DNA from 2 places in the Paraburkholderia sp. GV068 genome. Region 1 is predicted to be linked to the other one. Evidence: riboswitches for the same ligand, from Rfam matches in the RefSeq annotation. Region 1 holds a riboswitch; the other holds the start of a gene.
What was found. Region 1 has a riboswitch for cobalamin ahead of C8K18_RS08330 (TonB-dependent receptor domain-containing protein). Riboswitches for the same ligand answer to the same signal wherever they lie in the genome.
Positions count from the first base shown of each region.

Region 2: another riboswitch for cobalamin. It lies ahead of cobA (uroporphyrinogen-III C-methyltransferase); the one in region 1 lies ahead of C8K18_RS08330 (TonB-dependent receptor domain-containing protein).

Region 1 is NZ_QBUB01000003.1:152,143-159,765, reverse strand. Features, by position in the region: gene C8K18_RS08365 (LysR family transcriptional regulator) at 1-542, shown strand, start outside; gene lgt (prolipoprotein diacylglyceryl transferase) at 652-1,551, shown strand; gene C8K18_RS08355 (SIMPL domain-containing protein) at 1,662-2,393, opposite strand; gene C8K18_RS08350 (EVE domain-containing protein) at 2,570-3,028, opposite strand; RNA gene ssrS (6S RNA) at 3,114-3,295, opposite strand; gene C8K18_RS08340 (cell division protein ZapA) at 3,467-3,781, opposite strand; gene C8K18_RS08335 (hypothetical protein) at 3,778-4,134, opposite strand; cobalamin riboswitch at 4,353-4,702, shown strand; gene C8K18_RS08330 (TonB-dependent receptor domain-containing protein) at 4,791-6,677, shown strand; gene C8K18_RS08325 (iron ABC transporter permease) at 6,705-7,623, shown strand, end outside.
Region 2 is NZ_QBUB01000006.1:4,065-11,687, forward strand. Features, by position in the region: gene cobN (cobaltochelatase subunit CobN) at 1-2,031, opposite strand, end outside; gene cobW (cobalamin biosynthesis protein CobW) at 2,046-3,155, opposite strand; cobalamin riboswitch at 3,321-3,602, opposite strand; cobalamin riboswitch at 3,672-3,916, shown strand; gene cobA (uroporphyrinogen-III C-methyltransferase) at 4,120-4,842, shown strand; gene C8K18_RS14120 (cobalamin biosynthesis protein) at 4,839-5,270, shown strand; gene cobO (cob(I)yrinic acid a,c-diamide adenosyltransferase) at 5,267-5,869, shown strand; gene C8K18_RS14130 (cobyrinate a,c-diamide synthase) at 5,872-7,170, shown strand; gene bluB (5,6-dimethylbenzimidazole synthase) at 7,154-7,623, shown strand, end outside.

The sequences.
Region 1 (7,623 bases):
GTCATGCGATGCAGCTTTCGTGGCTGCCGATCGAGCGCGAGCCGCTTGTCATCGCGATGTCGACGGAGATGGCGGCGCGGGTCGCGCATGGTGGGGCGCATGGGGCGCATGCCGCGGCGGCCACGGACAGCGCCGGCGAGCCGCACGCCGAATGGCTCGACGCGCCGGTCAGTCTGCGCGAGGTCGCCGACGCGCCGCTCGTCATCTTCCCAAGACGTTTGGCGCCGGGCTTTTATGACATCATTATGGATTGCTACGGCGTCGCGGGGCTCGCGCCGCGCATCGGCCAGGAGGCGATACAGATGCAGACCATCGTGAGCCTCGTGTCGGCCGGCATGGGTGTCGCACTGGTGCCGCAATCGCTGCGTAACCTGCGCCGCACCGGCGTCGTGTACCGGCCGTTGCGCGAGTCCGTGCCCGCCATCGAGACAGGCCTCGTCTGGCGCAGCGCCGAGGTGAGTCCGGTGCTCGCGGGCTTTATCGACATCGCGCGGGCGCATGCCGCCGCTGCTGACACGCAGCCGGCCACGTCACGCATCTAGCGCCACGGCGGCGAACGCATTGCGCGCAAAGCCGTCCAATGCGGGCGGCGTGAGCCGTCCGTCATCCCTACCAACCCGCTTCTGAACCCGAACTGCCCATAACAACACGATGCTCATTCACCCGAACTTCGACCCCGTCGCCATTCACCTGGGGCCGCTCGCCGTGCGCTGGTATGGACTGATGTACCTCGTCGCGTTCATCGCGGCGATCGTCGTCGGCCGGCTGCGGCTGCGCTTGCCGTACGTCGCCGCGCAAGGCTGGACGCCGAAAGACATCGACGACATGCTGTTTTACGGCGTGCTCGGCACGATTCTCGGCGGCCGGCTCGGCTACGTGCTGTTCTACAAGGCGAGCTTTTACCTCGCGCATCCGCTCGACATCTTCAAGGTGTGGGAAGGCGGCATGTCGTTTCACGGCGGCTTTCTCGGCGTGACGTTCGCGATGGTGCTGTTCGCGTATCAGCGCAAACGCTCGTGGCTGCAGGTCACCGACTTCGTCGCGCCGATGGTGCCGACCGGGCTCGCCGCGGGGCGGCTCGGCAACTTCATCAACGGCGAGTTGTGGGGGCGCGTGACCGACCCGTCCGCGCCGTGGGCGATGCTCTTTCCCGGCGCCGCGCCCGACGACGCCGCGTGGCTCGCCGCGCATCCGCAACTCGCCGCGCAATGGCATCTGAACGAAGTGTTCGCGCAATATCACATGCTGCCGCGTCATCCGTCGGAGCTGTACGAGATCGCGCTCGAAGGCATCGCGCTGTTCTTCGTCATGTTCTTCTTCTCGCGCAAGCCGAAGCCGATGGGCGCGATTTCCGCCGTGTTCCTGATCGGCTATGGCCTCGCGCGCTTCACGGTGGAATTCGCACGCGAGCCCGACGACTTCCTCGGTCTTCTCGCGATGGGTCTCTCGATGGGCCAATGGCTTTCGCTGCCGATGATTCTCGCGGGCATCGCGATGCTGGTATGGTCGTATCGGCGCGGCCGCAGCGAAGCGGCTCACGCGTTGCCGTAACGCGCGGCGCGCGTTTTTTTCGGCGCGCGATGGACAGCAAAACGCCACGGGATGCAATGCATGCCCGTGGCGTTTTTGTTTGGCCGAATATCCAGCGAAGTGCCAGCGTATTACTTCATCTGCACCGAGCCTGACACATTCACCGTCACCGTCGACGTGCCGCCTTCTATCGGCACCGGCGCAGCCATTTTCGCGTCCGCGCCCATCGCGCGCGCGCTCATCATCATGACCGGCCGCGGCATCGAGCCGTTGTGCCCGACGTTGACCTCGCGGATCGAATAGCCGCTGTAGCCGAACGCCTGCGCGGACGATGCCGCCTGCTCGCGGAACGACTTGATCGCCTCGCCGGTGAGCTTCTGTTCGGCCACGCGCTGCGCCGCGGGCGACAGCGAGAACTGCACGTTGCCGACCTGCATGATGGAAGCCATTTGCCCCGCGAGCTTCGACGCCGCGGTGAAGTCGTGCGACTCGAGCACGATCTCCGTGCGGCCGCGCCATGCGGAGATGCGCCCGTCACGATCGGTCGACGGATAAATCGAGAACGAACCGGTGCGCGCGGTCACGCCGCTCACACCCTTTGCTTTTTGCAACGCGGAATCGGCACGCTGATTCAGCGTTGACGTGAGCGCCGACGGATCGCTCGCTTCCTGCTCGTAAAAGAGCGTGATGTCGACCACGTCTTGCGGTACGTCCGCGCTCGCTTGTGCATTCAGCGACAGCACGCCGGCCGGTTGATAGGGCACGACGCTCTGCGCGCGCGCAACGGCGGGCGTGAGCGCGAGTGCAGCGGGCGCCGCGCAGACCAGCGCGAAAGCGAGTGCACGTGCGGTGTGTTTCGTCATTATTGGACTCCATGCTTGAACAGGGTTGCGCGCGACGAGGCGAGCGCGACGCAACGGCACGACGCTTGCCGAAGCCGTTTGCGAGTCCGTTAGGCGCTCGTAACCTGAGCTTGGTTCCCTAATTTAACTTTGCTTCAACGTTGCTGCAGCGTTGCGGCAACGTGGGCCGCGCGACGTCAAACGAGCCGCGTCGTGATGAAGCGCCACTCCGCTTCGGTCACTGGCGTGATCGACAGACGGTTGCCTCTCGCGAGCACGCGCATGTCCTTCAGTTCTTCATGCTCGCGCAAGGCCGCGAGCGGAATCAACGGAATCTTCTTCTTGAACACGACGTCGACGAGCAGCCAGCGCGGCGTTTCCTGCGACGACTTCGGGTCGTAATACGGGCTCTTGCTATCGAACTGCGTGGGGTCCGGATAGGCCGTGGACGCAACTTCAGCAAGCCCCGCGATGCCCGGCTCGGGGCAGCTCGAGTGATAGAACAGCACGCCGTCGCCGATCTGCATGCCATCGCGCATGAAGTTGCGAGCCTGATAGTTGCGCACGCCCGTCCACGGCAGCGTGCGGTGCGCGGCGTTGGCGAGATGGTCGATGCTTGCTTCGTCCGGTTCGGACTTCATTAGCCAGTAGCGCATGAATCGAATTGAACGTTAGGGGTTTGAAGAAGCACGGCGCCCAAACAAAAACGGCACCGGACGCAAGTCCGATGCCGTTCCAAATAAGGTCCCCGCCTTAGCCGCTAGGCCGGCATCCTGAACCGGGGGTTCAGAATTGGTCGCAGTTAGCAGCACTTCGGGTACATCAGACAGAGTGACGCGCACGCCCGTGCTACAAATTTCCGCAACCGTGCACATGGCATTGGTTCAAGGAATATATGACCTTGGCGAACCAGGCAGGGAAGCTAAACCGATGAAGCAAAACCGATGACACTGAAACGATTGACTCAAACGTTGGGGACCTGTTCGCCTCGCGCAGTTCGTGCATGCTTCACGAACCTTGCCTGCTTACTTTCCGTTTGAATCCGCAGCCGGTATCAGCACCGGCCGCACTGCTCTCAACATGCTACTTGCAACTTACTGCACGCTGTACTGCTCGATGACAGTACCCAGTTGCTCGTTCATTTGATGCATTGTACGCCGGATTTCTTCAGCGGGAAATGCTTCTCCGTGACGCACGCTTGTTTGCAGCTTAAGCAGTTCGGATGCCAGCGACAGCGCAGCCATGACTGCAATGCGATCCGTGCCGCGCACGTTGCTGTTATTGCGGATCTTCGACATTTCGGCGTCGACTCGCGCGACTGCTTCAAGCAGCGCGCCTTCCGTTTCCGGCGAGCAGGCGAGGCGATAGGGCACGCCGAGAATCGATACTTCGATCTGCTTGGTCGTCATGCATTTTCTCCGTGGCGAGTGGCGTCGCTCTCTGTTTCGACCTCGTGCGGAGCGGGCTCGAGCAGATCGAGCTGGTTGTCCGGCTCGTTGTGCGCACGCGCACGCGGCAATTTTTCGAGGATCGCGTTCAGACGCACCTGCGCGTCGTCGATCTTGGCCGACAGCGCGTCGCGCTCCGCTTGCAGTGCGTCGCGTTCCTCGCGCAGCAGCGCAAGTTCCGTGCGCGTAGCTTCGGCTTCGGCGCGCGACTGCGCGAGTTGCTCTTCGAGCGCGAGGCGCGCTTCATTGTGGCGCTGGCTGATCGCGATCAGCTTGCCGATATTCTGTGAAAGTGTTTCGAGTTCGGTGAGCATGTGCTGCGTCCTCTAAAGACATCGCATTTTAGCGCGGAATGTCGCACGTTCCGACATTTGTCTCGTTTCGAGACGTAACAACCCCGCTTTTTGCAGCCTTTTTTCGACTGAAGAAGAGAAACTACGCGCGTGCCGGAGATCGCGTCGGACAATAGCTCGACCCTGTCCGAATGAATCGCTCTCGCGGCCCGCGTTCTTGACTGACTCAGAGGGCGCTCATACACTGGCCGCACTCTGGTGCCCGCGCGCATTTCATTGTGCGCGCAGTTAAACGGGAAGCAGGCCGCGCCGTTCTACCCGAACGCGCCAACCTGCGCTGCCCCCGCAACGGTAAGCGACCGCATTTCGCGTGCATTGCAGTTCGTCGCATTCGCTGCAGTTCATCGCTGCTCATCGCAGTTCAGTGCTGCGGTACGAATCGTATTTCGAACAGCAGTTCGCGCTTTTGCAGTTCGATCCCCATCGCGTGTTCCGGTTCAACTCGCGAGTGTGCCACTGCGCGTCACGCGTGGGAAGGCGGGATCGAAAGTCGTTAGCCCGGATACCGGCCAGAGGGAGGGGCGCGCGGCGCGAATTGTCAAAAGCGCACGCGCCTCGTTACGCGACGGCCTGCGGGGAAGCGGGCCGCGCACGCCATCCACGGGAAATCTCACTTCATGCTGTCCCCCATCGCCCGCGCGGTGCTGCTCGCTTTTGCCGGGCTGCCCCATCTCGCGCATGCGCAGGCCGCCGCGCCTGCAAACGCCGACGCTTCGTCCACCGCTTCGTCCACTGCATCGTCCACTGTTTTATCGCCCGTCGTGGTGACCGCCGAGCGCGGACCGCAAGCGCTTGCCGATACGATCCCGCAGACGTCGCTATTCGATCAGCAGGACCTGGCCGACACCACCGCAACGGATCTGCCCGGCCTGCTGCAACTCGCGCCCGGCGCGCAAATCTCGCGTACAGGCGGGCCCGGTTCGACGGCGAGCCTTTATTTGCGCGGCGCGTCGTCGACGCAATCGCTGATTCTCATCGACGGCGTGCGCGTCGATTCCGTGAGTCTCGGCACCGCGCAAATCGCGCAGATTCCGCTCGATCAGATCGATCACGTCGAGGTCGTGAACGGCAACGTGTCCGCGTTATACGGCTCGGGCGCGATCGGCGGCGTGGTACAGGTGTTCACGAAAGACGGCGGCGCGCATCCGCCGCGTTTCAATTTCTCTGTGGGCTACGGCAGCTATCACACGCAGACGCAGCAGGTGGGCGCGAACGGCGCATTGGATAAAGACGGCCGCACGACCTTCAGCATTTCGCTCGCGCGCTCGAAAGACGACGGCTTTTCAGCGCTGAATCCAAGCGAGGCGCCCAACGCGAATCCGAACGCGAACGGCTATCTGAACGAGAGCATTTCGGCGTCGCTGCGCCACAAGTTCAACGACCAATGGGACGCGGGCGTCCGCTATCTGCAGTCGAACGGCAACAACAGCTACGACAACGCGTACGGCGCGCCGACCGATCTGAACAACCTCTACACGAAAGTGCGGCAGGTGTCCGCGTTCGCCAACGGCAAGCTGACCGACTGGTGGACCACGCACTTCATCGTGTCCGAAGGCGACGACCGCAGCGTATCGAAGACCAACGGCCTCTACAACGGACGCTTCGATACCGACAACCGGCAATACACGTGGCAGAACGATTTCGCGCTGGCCGCGCAGCAAAAACTGCGCGTGGGCTACGAGCATCTCGATCAGAGCCTCGACTCCGATACGTTCGCCGCGCCCACGCGGCATGTCGATTCCGTCTTCGCGGGCTACACGGCGCGCTTCGGACGCAACCAAATCCAGGCCAACGTGCGGCGCGACCAGTACTCCGATTTCGGCGGAGCGAACAGTTACTATCTCGGCTATGGGTTCGACATCACGCCGCATTGGAAGCTGAGCGCAAGCTATTCGGATTCGTTTCGCGCGCCGAGCTTCGACGATCTGTACTATCCGCTAAGCGGCAATCCGTCGATTCAGCCCGAGCGCAGCCATTCGCTCGAAGCGGCGCTGCAGTACGCGTCGAATGCGTTGGGCGTGATGCGTTTGAGTGCTTTCCAGACGCGTTATTCGAATCTGATCGACTATCAGCAGGTCACGCCGGGCATCTATCTGGCGGAGAACGTGGGGCATGCAAAAGTGCAGGGGCTCGAGGGATCGTGGAGCGGACATGTGGGCAAGACCGATGTGCGCGCATCGGTCACGCTGCAAAATCCCGTCGATCTCGACAACGACGTGGACCTCGTGCGGCGCGCGCGGCGCTTCGCGTCCTTGACGGTGAACCGCAGCATCGCGGGGTGGCGCGTGGGCGGCGAGTGGATCGTGAGCGGCCCGCGCGAGGACAGCAGCGGCAAGCTCGGCGGCTACGGCATCGTGAATCTGTCCGCGCGCTACAACATCACGAAAGCCTGGTACGTGGCCGCGCAAATCCAGAATCTGTTGAACAAGGACTATGAAACGGCCTACTCGTATAACTCGCCGGGGCGCGGTGCGTATGTCACGCTCGGCTGGCAGCAGCAGTGATGCGCGCGCCATGTTGAGAGCGCGCCGATGAGCCGTCATCCAGGTTCCCTGCCCGCCGCATTGCACGCGATGACCGCGAAGCGCGCCGCCGCGATCTGGCTCGTGCTCGCGCTCGCCGCGCTGGTCGTGCTGATGGCGTCGCTCGCGTTGGGCAGCGTCTCGCTCGCGCCCGCGCGCTTGATCGAGGCGCTGTCGCCGCTGCATGCGTCGGCGTCCGCGTCCGGCTCTGCCAGCGCCTCCGACGATCTCGCCGGCGAAATCGTGCGCACGCTGCGCTTGCCGCGCGCATTGGCCGGTTTCGCGTGCGGCGCATTGCTCGCAATGGCCGGTGCGCTCTTGCAAGTGCTGTTGCGCAATCCGCTCGCGGAGCCCTACGTGTTGGGCGTATCGGGCGGGGCCGCGAGCTTCGCGCTGATCGCGATGATCGCCGGCAGCGCGTGGTGGCTCGTCGATGCGTCCGCGTTCGCAGGCGCATTCGTGTCGATTCTGCTCGTGCTCGGTCTCGCGCGCCGCGAGTTGTGGCGCGGCGAGCCGCAGGACACGTCGCCGCGTTTGCTGTTGACCGGCGCGGTCATCGCGGCGGGTTGGGGCGCGTTGATCACGTTGCTGCTGAACCTCGCGCCCGACAATCGTCTGCGCGGCATGCTGTTCTGGCTCACCGGCGACCTCAACGGCAATGCGATGCCGTGGACGGCGCTTGCGGCGCTCGTGGTCGTTGTAGTTGTCATCGTGCCGGTTGCGCCGCGTCTGAACGTGCTTTTGCGAGGCGACGCCGTCGCAGAAGCGCTCGGCGTGGCGGTGATGCCGCTGCGCTTGCGCGTCTATCTCGCGGCCTCGCTCGCGGCGGCCGCAGCGGTGACGACGGCGGGCACCATCGGCTTCGTCGGGCTCGTCGTGCCGCATGTGCTGCGGCTCGCGTTCGGCAACGACCAGCGCATGCTGCTGC
Region 2 (7,623 bases), on a different contig from region 1:
CAGCACATCTTCATCGTCCTCGCCCTTCGGCGCCGACAGGCTCAGTTCTTCATGCAACCTGTGTTCTACGATGGTCGCGAGAATCGTGCGCCGCAACAGCTTCGAGCGGCGCGGATCGACCATCAATGCTTCATAGTATTCGTCGACCTGGCGCTCGAGATCCTGCAGCGGCCCATAGCTTTCCGCGCGCGTGAGCGGCGGCATCAGGTGATCGACGATCACCGCCTGCGCACGGCGTTTCGCCTGGCTGCCCTCGCCTGGATCGTTGACGATGAACGGATACAGATGCGGCATCGGCCCGAGAATCAGATCGGGCCAACAGGTATCGCTCAGCGCGACGCTCTTGCCCGGCAGCCATTCCAGGTTGCCATGCTTGCCGACATGCACGATTGCGTCGATGCCGAACTGATGACGCAGCCAGAAATAGAACGCCAGGTACGCATGCGGGGGCACCAGTTCGGCGTCGTGATAGCTCGCGTAATCGCCCTGATCACGTGAACGCGACGGCTGAATGCCGACGAACACATGACCGCAGCGCCAGCCCGAAATCATGAAACGGCCGCGCCGCACGGTCGGGTCCTGGTCCGGCGAGCCCCAGCGCGCATTCAGCGCATCGCGCGTCTGAGCAGGCAGCGCGTTGAAATACGCGAGGTAGTCGCCAAGCGCAAAGCTTTGCAAAGCGGGCCGCAGATCGCGCACGACGGGATCGTTCGTCACGCCTTCGGTCAGCTTCTTCAGCAGCGCGTCGCCGTTTTCTGGCACGTCGGCCACGCGATAACCTTCGTCGCGCAGCATCGACAGAATGCCGACCACCGACGCCGGCGTGTCGAGCCCGACGCCATTGCCGATGCGTCCCTCGCTCATCGGATAGTTAGCGAGAATCAGCGCGAGCTTCTTCTCGGCGTTATCGAGCGAACGCAGCCGGCACCAGCGGCGGCTCAGTTCAGCGAGAAAACGCACGCGTTCGAGATCCGGCTGATAGCGGACCACGTCGACTTCCGTATGCGGACAACGATAGGCGAGCCCCTTGAAACTGATCGCGCGCGTGATGATGCGGCCGTCCACTTCCGGCAGCGCGATATGCATCGCGATGTCGCGCGAATTGAGGCCCTGGTTGTCCTTCACCCAGTCGTCGCGATTGCCGCCGCTCAAAATCACTTGCAGCACCGGCGCATCGCCTGCGAGCGCGAGCGGTTCCGGATCGTCGATCGCAGACGCGGCGAACGCAGTGGTGTTGAGCACTAGCGCGGCATCATGTTGCGCGCACAACGACTGCACGACTTCCCGGCTCATCGCATCTTTCAGCGACGTGATCGCAATCGGCAGCGGGTTCATGCCTTCTGATTCGAGCGCGTCGATCAGCGCGTCGAACACCGCGGTATTGGCCGCCTGAAGATGCGCCTTGTAGAACAGAATCGCGGCAACGGGCGCGGCATGCTGCCAGCGCGCCTGCCAGTCGGCGATAGTCGGCGTATCGCATGCGGGATGGTAGAGCGACGCGGCAGGCAACGCGCGCGGCGGCGCCGGTTCGCGTCCCCATCGTAAAGCGCGATGCGCGATGCAGCGCAGGAACGCCTCGGCGTTCTGCGGCCCGCCTTCGCGCAGATAGCGCCACAGTTGATGGCAGAGATCGGCATCGGCGGTACTGCGTGCGAGCAGGTTCGGATCTTCCTGCAGATCGCCGGAGAACATCGCGAGCGTCTGCTGTTTGCGCTCCGCAAGCGCGACCACCTGCTCGATGCCGTATGGCCAGTACGCCTCGCCGCCAAGATGATCGACCACGACGACGCGCGCATGTTGCAACACGTCTTCGACGTAAAAGTCCACGGAGGCAGGCTGCCGCAGATACGTGACATTCGCGAGGCGCACGCTCGGGAAGCCGTCGCCGAGACGCGGAAACACGCTCGCGAGCAACGACAGCGTCGTATCCGCGGAACTCAGAATGACGATGTCCGCGGGCCGCTGATCAATGCGGATCACGCCTTGCGTATCGTCGACGAAACCGCCCGGCGTGGTGCGCAGCAGATGCATGTGTCTATACCTGCTTACGTCTGTTGCGCGGCGACAGCGGCTGCGACGCCGAGCGCCGCGTCGAACGCGCGTTGTAGCGCAGCCTGGTCGAGGTCTTCACCGATCAGCACGAAGCGGCTTTCGGCGCCTTCGCCTAGTTCTTCCAGTTCACCTTGCTGCCAGCGTCGATCGAAATAACTATCGAAGCGCCGGCCCACGCCTTGAACGACGAGCCGCATCGGCGCGCCCGGCAACGCCGCGAAACCCTTCACGCGATAAATCGTGTTGTTTTCCACGAGTCCTTGCAGCGCGGCGATCACCGCTTCACGCGACTGTGCCTTTGCATTCACGACCACCGAATCGAACTCATCGTGATGATGATTGGCGTCGTCGGCCGAACCGTGGTGATCGTGGCGCAAGTGAATGGTTTCCTCCGACGCCGCTTCAAGTCCGAACAACGCGTGCAGATCGAGTTCGCCTTTATGCGCGCGCACGATCTTCACCTGCGGCGGAATTTCGGCGCGAATCACGGCTTCGACCGCGTTCTGGCCTGCTTCGTCGAGCAGATCGGTCTTGTTCAGAATCACCAGATCCGCAGCCGACAACTGATCCTCGAACAATTCGTGCAGCGGCGACTCGTGGTCGAGATTCGGATCGGCCTTGCGTTGCGCGTCGACAGCAAGCGGGTTTTCGGCGAACTGACCGCTTGCCGCAGCGGGTCCATCGACCACCGTAATCACCGCATCCACAGTGAAACTGTTCTTGATCTGCGGCCAGTTGAACGCCTGCACAAGCGGCTTCGGCAACGCGAGCCCCGAGGTTTCGATCAGCACATGGTCGATCTGCTCGCGGCGCTCGACGAGCTTTTCCATCACTGGAAAGAACTCTTCCTGGACCGTGCAGCACAGGCAACCGTTCGCCAGTTCATACAATTGGCCTTCGGTCTCGACGCCGTTTTCATCGCAACCAATGCCGCAACCTTTGAGGATTTCGCCGTCTATGCCGAGCTCGCCGAACTCGTTGACGATCACCGCAATGCGCTTGCCGCCCGCATTCCGAAGAATGTGCCGCAGCAACGTCGTCTTGCCGCTGCCGAGAAAGCCCGTGACGATGGTGACGGGAATCTTGCGCATCTGAACTTGCATGGTGAGTCCATCCGTGAGAGTTGCATCTGCTGGCCGGCCGAATCACGCGCTTTGCGCATGACGTCGCATCGCAAAACGCGGGAACGCACGACGGCCTTGCCGCTACACCAGGGAAACGCAGAATACGGGTATGAGGTCATGAGCGCAGCGCCGCTTCCCCGCGGCGTTCGCCCTTCGTGTTCCGGCCGGTATCCGGGCTGGCGAAAGCGCCGCTTCCCCTTCCCGGACGAGTGATTTCTCGCCCAGTGGTGATATGCCGACGCGGCCTTGCGCGTGGACATCGAAGCCGGCTCCGCGGCGCCATGCAAACCGCCATGACGTCGCTTTTCGCTTACCGTTGCGGGGGCAGCACAGGTTGACCCGATCCATGCGAGGCGGGCGCCCTGTTTCCCGTTTAACTGCATGCGCACGAGCGCGCACACGAGCACCAGAAGTGCGTGCGAGTGTAGGCCGCGCGCCTTGCGCCGTCAAGAAAACGCAAGCCCGGCGCGCTTATCGGACGGGCTTGCCGTGTGCTATCGTATGCGCGCGTCTGGTGCCCGCACATGCGCTCGCGTGTGCAGTTAAACGGGAAACAGGCAGCGCGCTTGCGCTCAACCTGTGCTGTCCCCGCAACGGTAAGCGACCGGCGGCGCGATTATTTTTTGCGCCGCACATGCGTTTTCAGTGCCACTGTCCAGCACATTCGAACGAATGTGGGCGGGAAGGCAAAGCGCGTGAGGCCGCCAGCCCGGATACCGGCCAGACGCGGAGGCGGCCGTGCGTTCTCAACGTCACGCCGCCGGCCGCCGGAATCCGCGAGGGACGGATGTGAAGGCGCTCAAGCACGACTTAGGGAAGCGGTCTGCAATCCGCGTTTGCTGTCGTGCGCGAATGCACAGTTTCGAATGACTTCAATTTCCATCACATTGCGTGTATGTCGACGCTGCATGATTGCATGTGCGCCGACGCGGCGCATGCCGCGATGAAACGCGCATGGCTGATCGGCGCAGGCCCCGGCGACGTCGAACTGATGACGCTCAAGGCAACCCGCGCGCTCGCGCAAGCCGACGTGATACTCGTCGACGATCTGGTGAACCCCGACGTGCTGCAATTTGCGCGCGCCGATGCGTGCATCGTGTATGTCGGCAAGCGCGGCGGTCATCCGTCGACGCCGCAACACGGCATCGCCGAACAAATGCTCGCGCATCTGAACGAAGGGCGCAGCGTCGCGCGTTTGAAGGGCGGCGATCCCTTCGTGTTCGGCAGAGGCGGCGAAGAGCAACAGGCGCTGCATGCGGCGGGCGTCGACGTCGAAATCGTCAGCGGCATCACGGCCGGCATTGCGGCGCCGGCGGCCATCGGCATTCCGGTCACGCACCGCGATCATGCGCAAGGCGTCGTGTTCGTGACCGGCCACGGCGCAGGCACGAGCGAGCCGGATTGGGCCGCGCTCGCCGCCACGCGCATGACGCTCGTCATCTATATGGGCATGCGGCGGCTAAACGACATCGTCGGCGCGTTGCTGGCAGCGGGCATGTCGGCAGAGACGCCGTGTGCCGCGATCGAATCCGCAACGCGCCCCGAGCAGCGGCATGCGCTCGCGACACTCGGTGATTTCGCCGATGCCGTCGCGCGCGCGGGACTCGGCTCGCCCGCGATCGTGGTGATCGGCGGCGTGGCGTCGCTGGCGAAGGATGTCCGATGAAAACGCTTAGCGTGGGCATCGGTTGCCGCTTGCAGACGTCGGCGGAAGAAATCGAAAACGCTGTGCGCGCAGCGCTCGGCTCGCATTCATTCGAAGACATCGCGGCCGTCGCCTCGATCGAAACCAAAGCGCAAGAACCCGGCTTGCTCGCGTTCTGCTCGCGCCACGGGTTACCGCTGAAGCTGTTCACTCGCGAGCAGATTGCCGCGCTGCATGTCGCCGAGCCGTCGGCGGCGGCGCGCGAGCATCTCGGCGTCGACGGCGTCTGCGAACCGTGTGCGTTGCTCGGCGCGTCGATCCACGCTGCCACTCACACGCAGTATCTCGTCGCTCGCAAAACCGTTCACGCGGGCGTCACCGTGGCGATTGCATCGACCGAACACGCGCTGCCGCGCAGCGCCACCTTCACTGACCAGGACCTTCCATGAAGACCGATCCCGAATCGCATCAACGCATGACCGAACGCCGGCGCGAAGGCCACGAAAAGAAACAGGCCAACGCGACCGTCGAAAAGGGTCTGCTGATCGTCAACACCGGCACCGGCAAAGGCAAGACGACCGCTGCGTTCGGCATGGCCGTGCGCGTGCTCGGCCACGGCATGCGTCTTGGCGTCGTGCAGTTCATCAAGGGCGCGCTGCATACGTCGGAGCGCGACTTTCTCGGCGCCATCGCCAACTGCGATTTCGTCACGATGGGCGACGGCTACACCTGGAACACGCAGAACCGCGACGCCGACATCGCGACCGCGCGCAAGGGCTGGGACGAAGCGCGCCGGATGATCGAAAGCGGCGACTATCAGATGGTGATCCTCGACGAGCTGAACACCGTGCTCAAGTACGAGTACCTGCCGCTCGACGAAGTGCTGTCCGTGATCGCCGCGCGTCCAGAGATGCTGCATGTGGTCGTGACAGGCCGTCATGCGCCCGACGCGCTGATCGAAGCCGCCGACCTCGTCACCGAAATGCGCATCGTCAAGCATCCGTATCGCGAGCAAGGCGTGAAAGCGCAGCGCGGCGTGGAGTTCTGAACGTGTCCGCCTGCCCCGCGCTCTTCATCAGCGCGCCCGCGTCGGGCCAGGGCAAGACCACGATCACCGCGGGTCTTGCGCGCTACCATCGGCGGCTCGGGCGGCACGTGCGTGTCTTCAAGACCGGGCCCGACTTTCTCGATCCCATGATTCTCGCGCACTCGAGCGGCGCGCCGGTGTTGTCGCTCGATCTGTGGATGGTCGGTCAGGACGCGTGCCGCAGTCTGCTTGCCGAGGCGGCGGCCGAAGCCGATCTGATCCTGATCGAAGGCGTGATGGGTCTCTTCGACGGCACACCGAGCAGCGCCGATCTCGCGAGCGCTTTCGGCGTGCCCGTGCTCGCTGTCATTTCCGCGAAGGCGATGGCGCAGACCTTCGGCGCGGTCGCGTTCGGGCTTGCGAATTTCAGGCCGCACGTGCCGTTTCATGGCGTGCTCGCTAACCGCGTCGGCTCCGCGCGTCACGCGCAGATGCTGCAAGAAGCGTTGCCGTCGACGCTGCGCTGGTGCGGCCACCTCGCAGCAAGCGATGAAATCGAATTACCCGACCGTCACCTCGGCTTGCATCAAGCGGCCGAAATCGACGACCTCGACGCGCGCCTCGAACGCGCCGCCGATGCGCTCGCCGATACCGCGTTAGCCGATCTGCCGCCCGCCGTCGAATTCGGCGCGCCCACGCCGCCGGCGCTGCCGCCGCTTCTGCAAGGCAAGCAGATCGCCATTGCGCGCGACGCAGCGTTCTCGTTCATCTATCCGGCCAACGTCACGCTGCTGGAAGCACTCGGCGCGCGCGTGCAATACTTCTCGCCGCTCGCCGACGAGCCGTTGCCCGCGGGCACGGACGCTGTGTATCTGCCCGGCGGCTACCCCGAACTGCACGCGGCGGCGCTCGGCGGCAACACGCGCAGCGCCGCTGCGGTCCGCGCGCATGTGGCAAACGGCAAACCGCTCGTCGCCGAATGCGGCGGCATGCTGTATCTGCTCGATCGACTCACCGACGCGCAAGGCGTCAGCACGCCGATGCTCGGCCTGCTGCGCGGCCACGCGACGATGCAAACGCGCTTCACCGCGCTCGGCATGCAGCAGATCGACAGCGTGCATGGCGTGATGACCGGCCACACGTTTCACTACTCGAAGGTGAGCACGGCGTTAGTGCCGCTGCGCTCAGCCACGCGGCCTCAAGGCGATGCGCCCGGCGAGGCGCTGTATCGCGCCGGCTCCATCGTCGCGACTTATATGCATGCTTACTGGCCCTCCAACCCGGCTTTCGCGGCTGCTCTCTTCAATGGCCAAGCCTTTTAACGACGCCGACCGCGATGCGGTCTATCGCGCGATCCATGAGCGCCGCGACATGCGCCATTTCGTGCGCGATCCCGTCGATGCCGCTGTGTTGCAGCGTCTCCTCGACGCCGCGCATCACGCGCCGAGCGTGGGCTTCATGCAGCCGTGGCGGATCGCGCGCATCACCGATCCCGCGTTGCGCGCCGCGCTGCATGCAACCGTCGAAAGCGAACGGCTTGCCACCGCCGACGCGCTCGGCAAACGCCGCGAAGAGTTCATGAAGCTGAAAGTGGAAGGCATGCTGGAATGCGGCGAGCTGCTCGTGATGGCGCTGATGGACGGCCGCGAGCGGCACATTTTCGGCCGGCGCACGTTGCCGGAGATGGATCTCGCGTCAGTCGCGTGCGCGATCCAGAACATGTGGCTCGCCGCGCGCGCGGAAGGCCTCGGCATGGGCTGGGTGTCGCTCTTCGA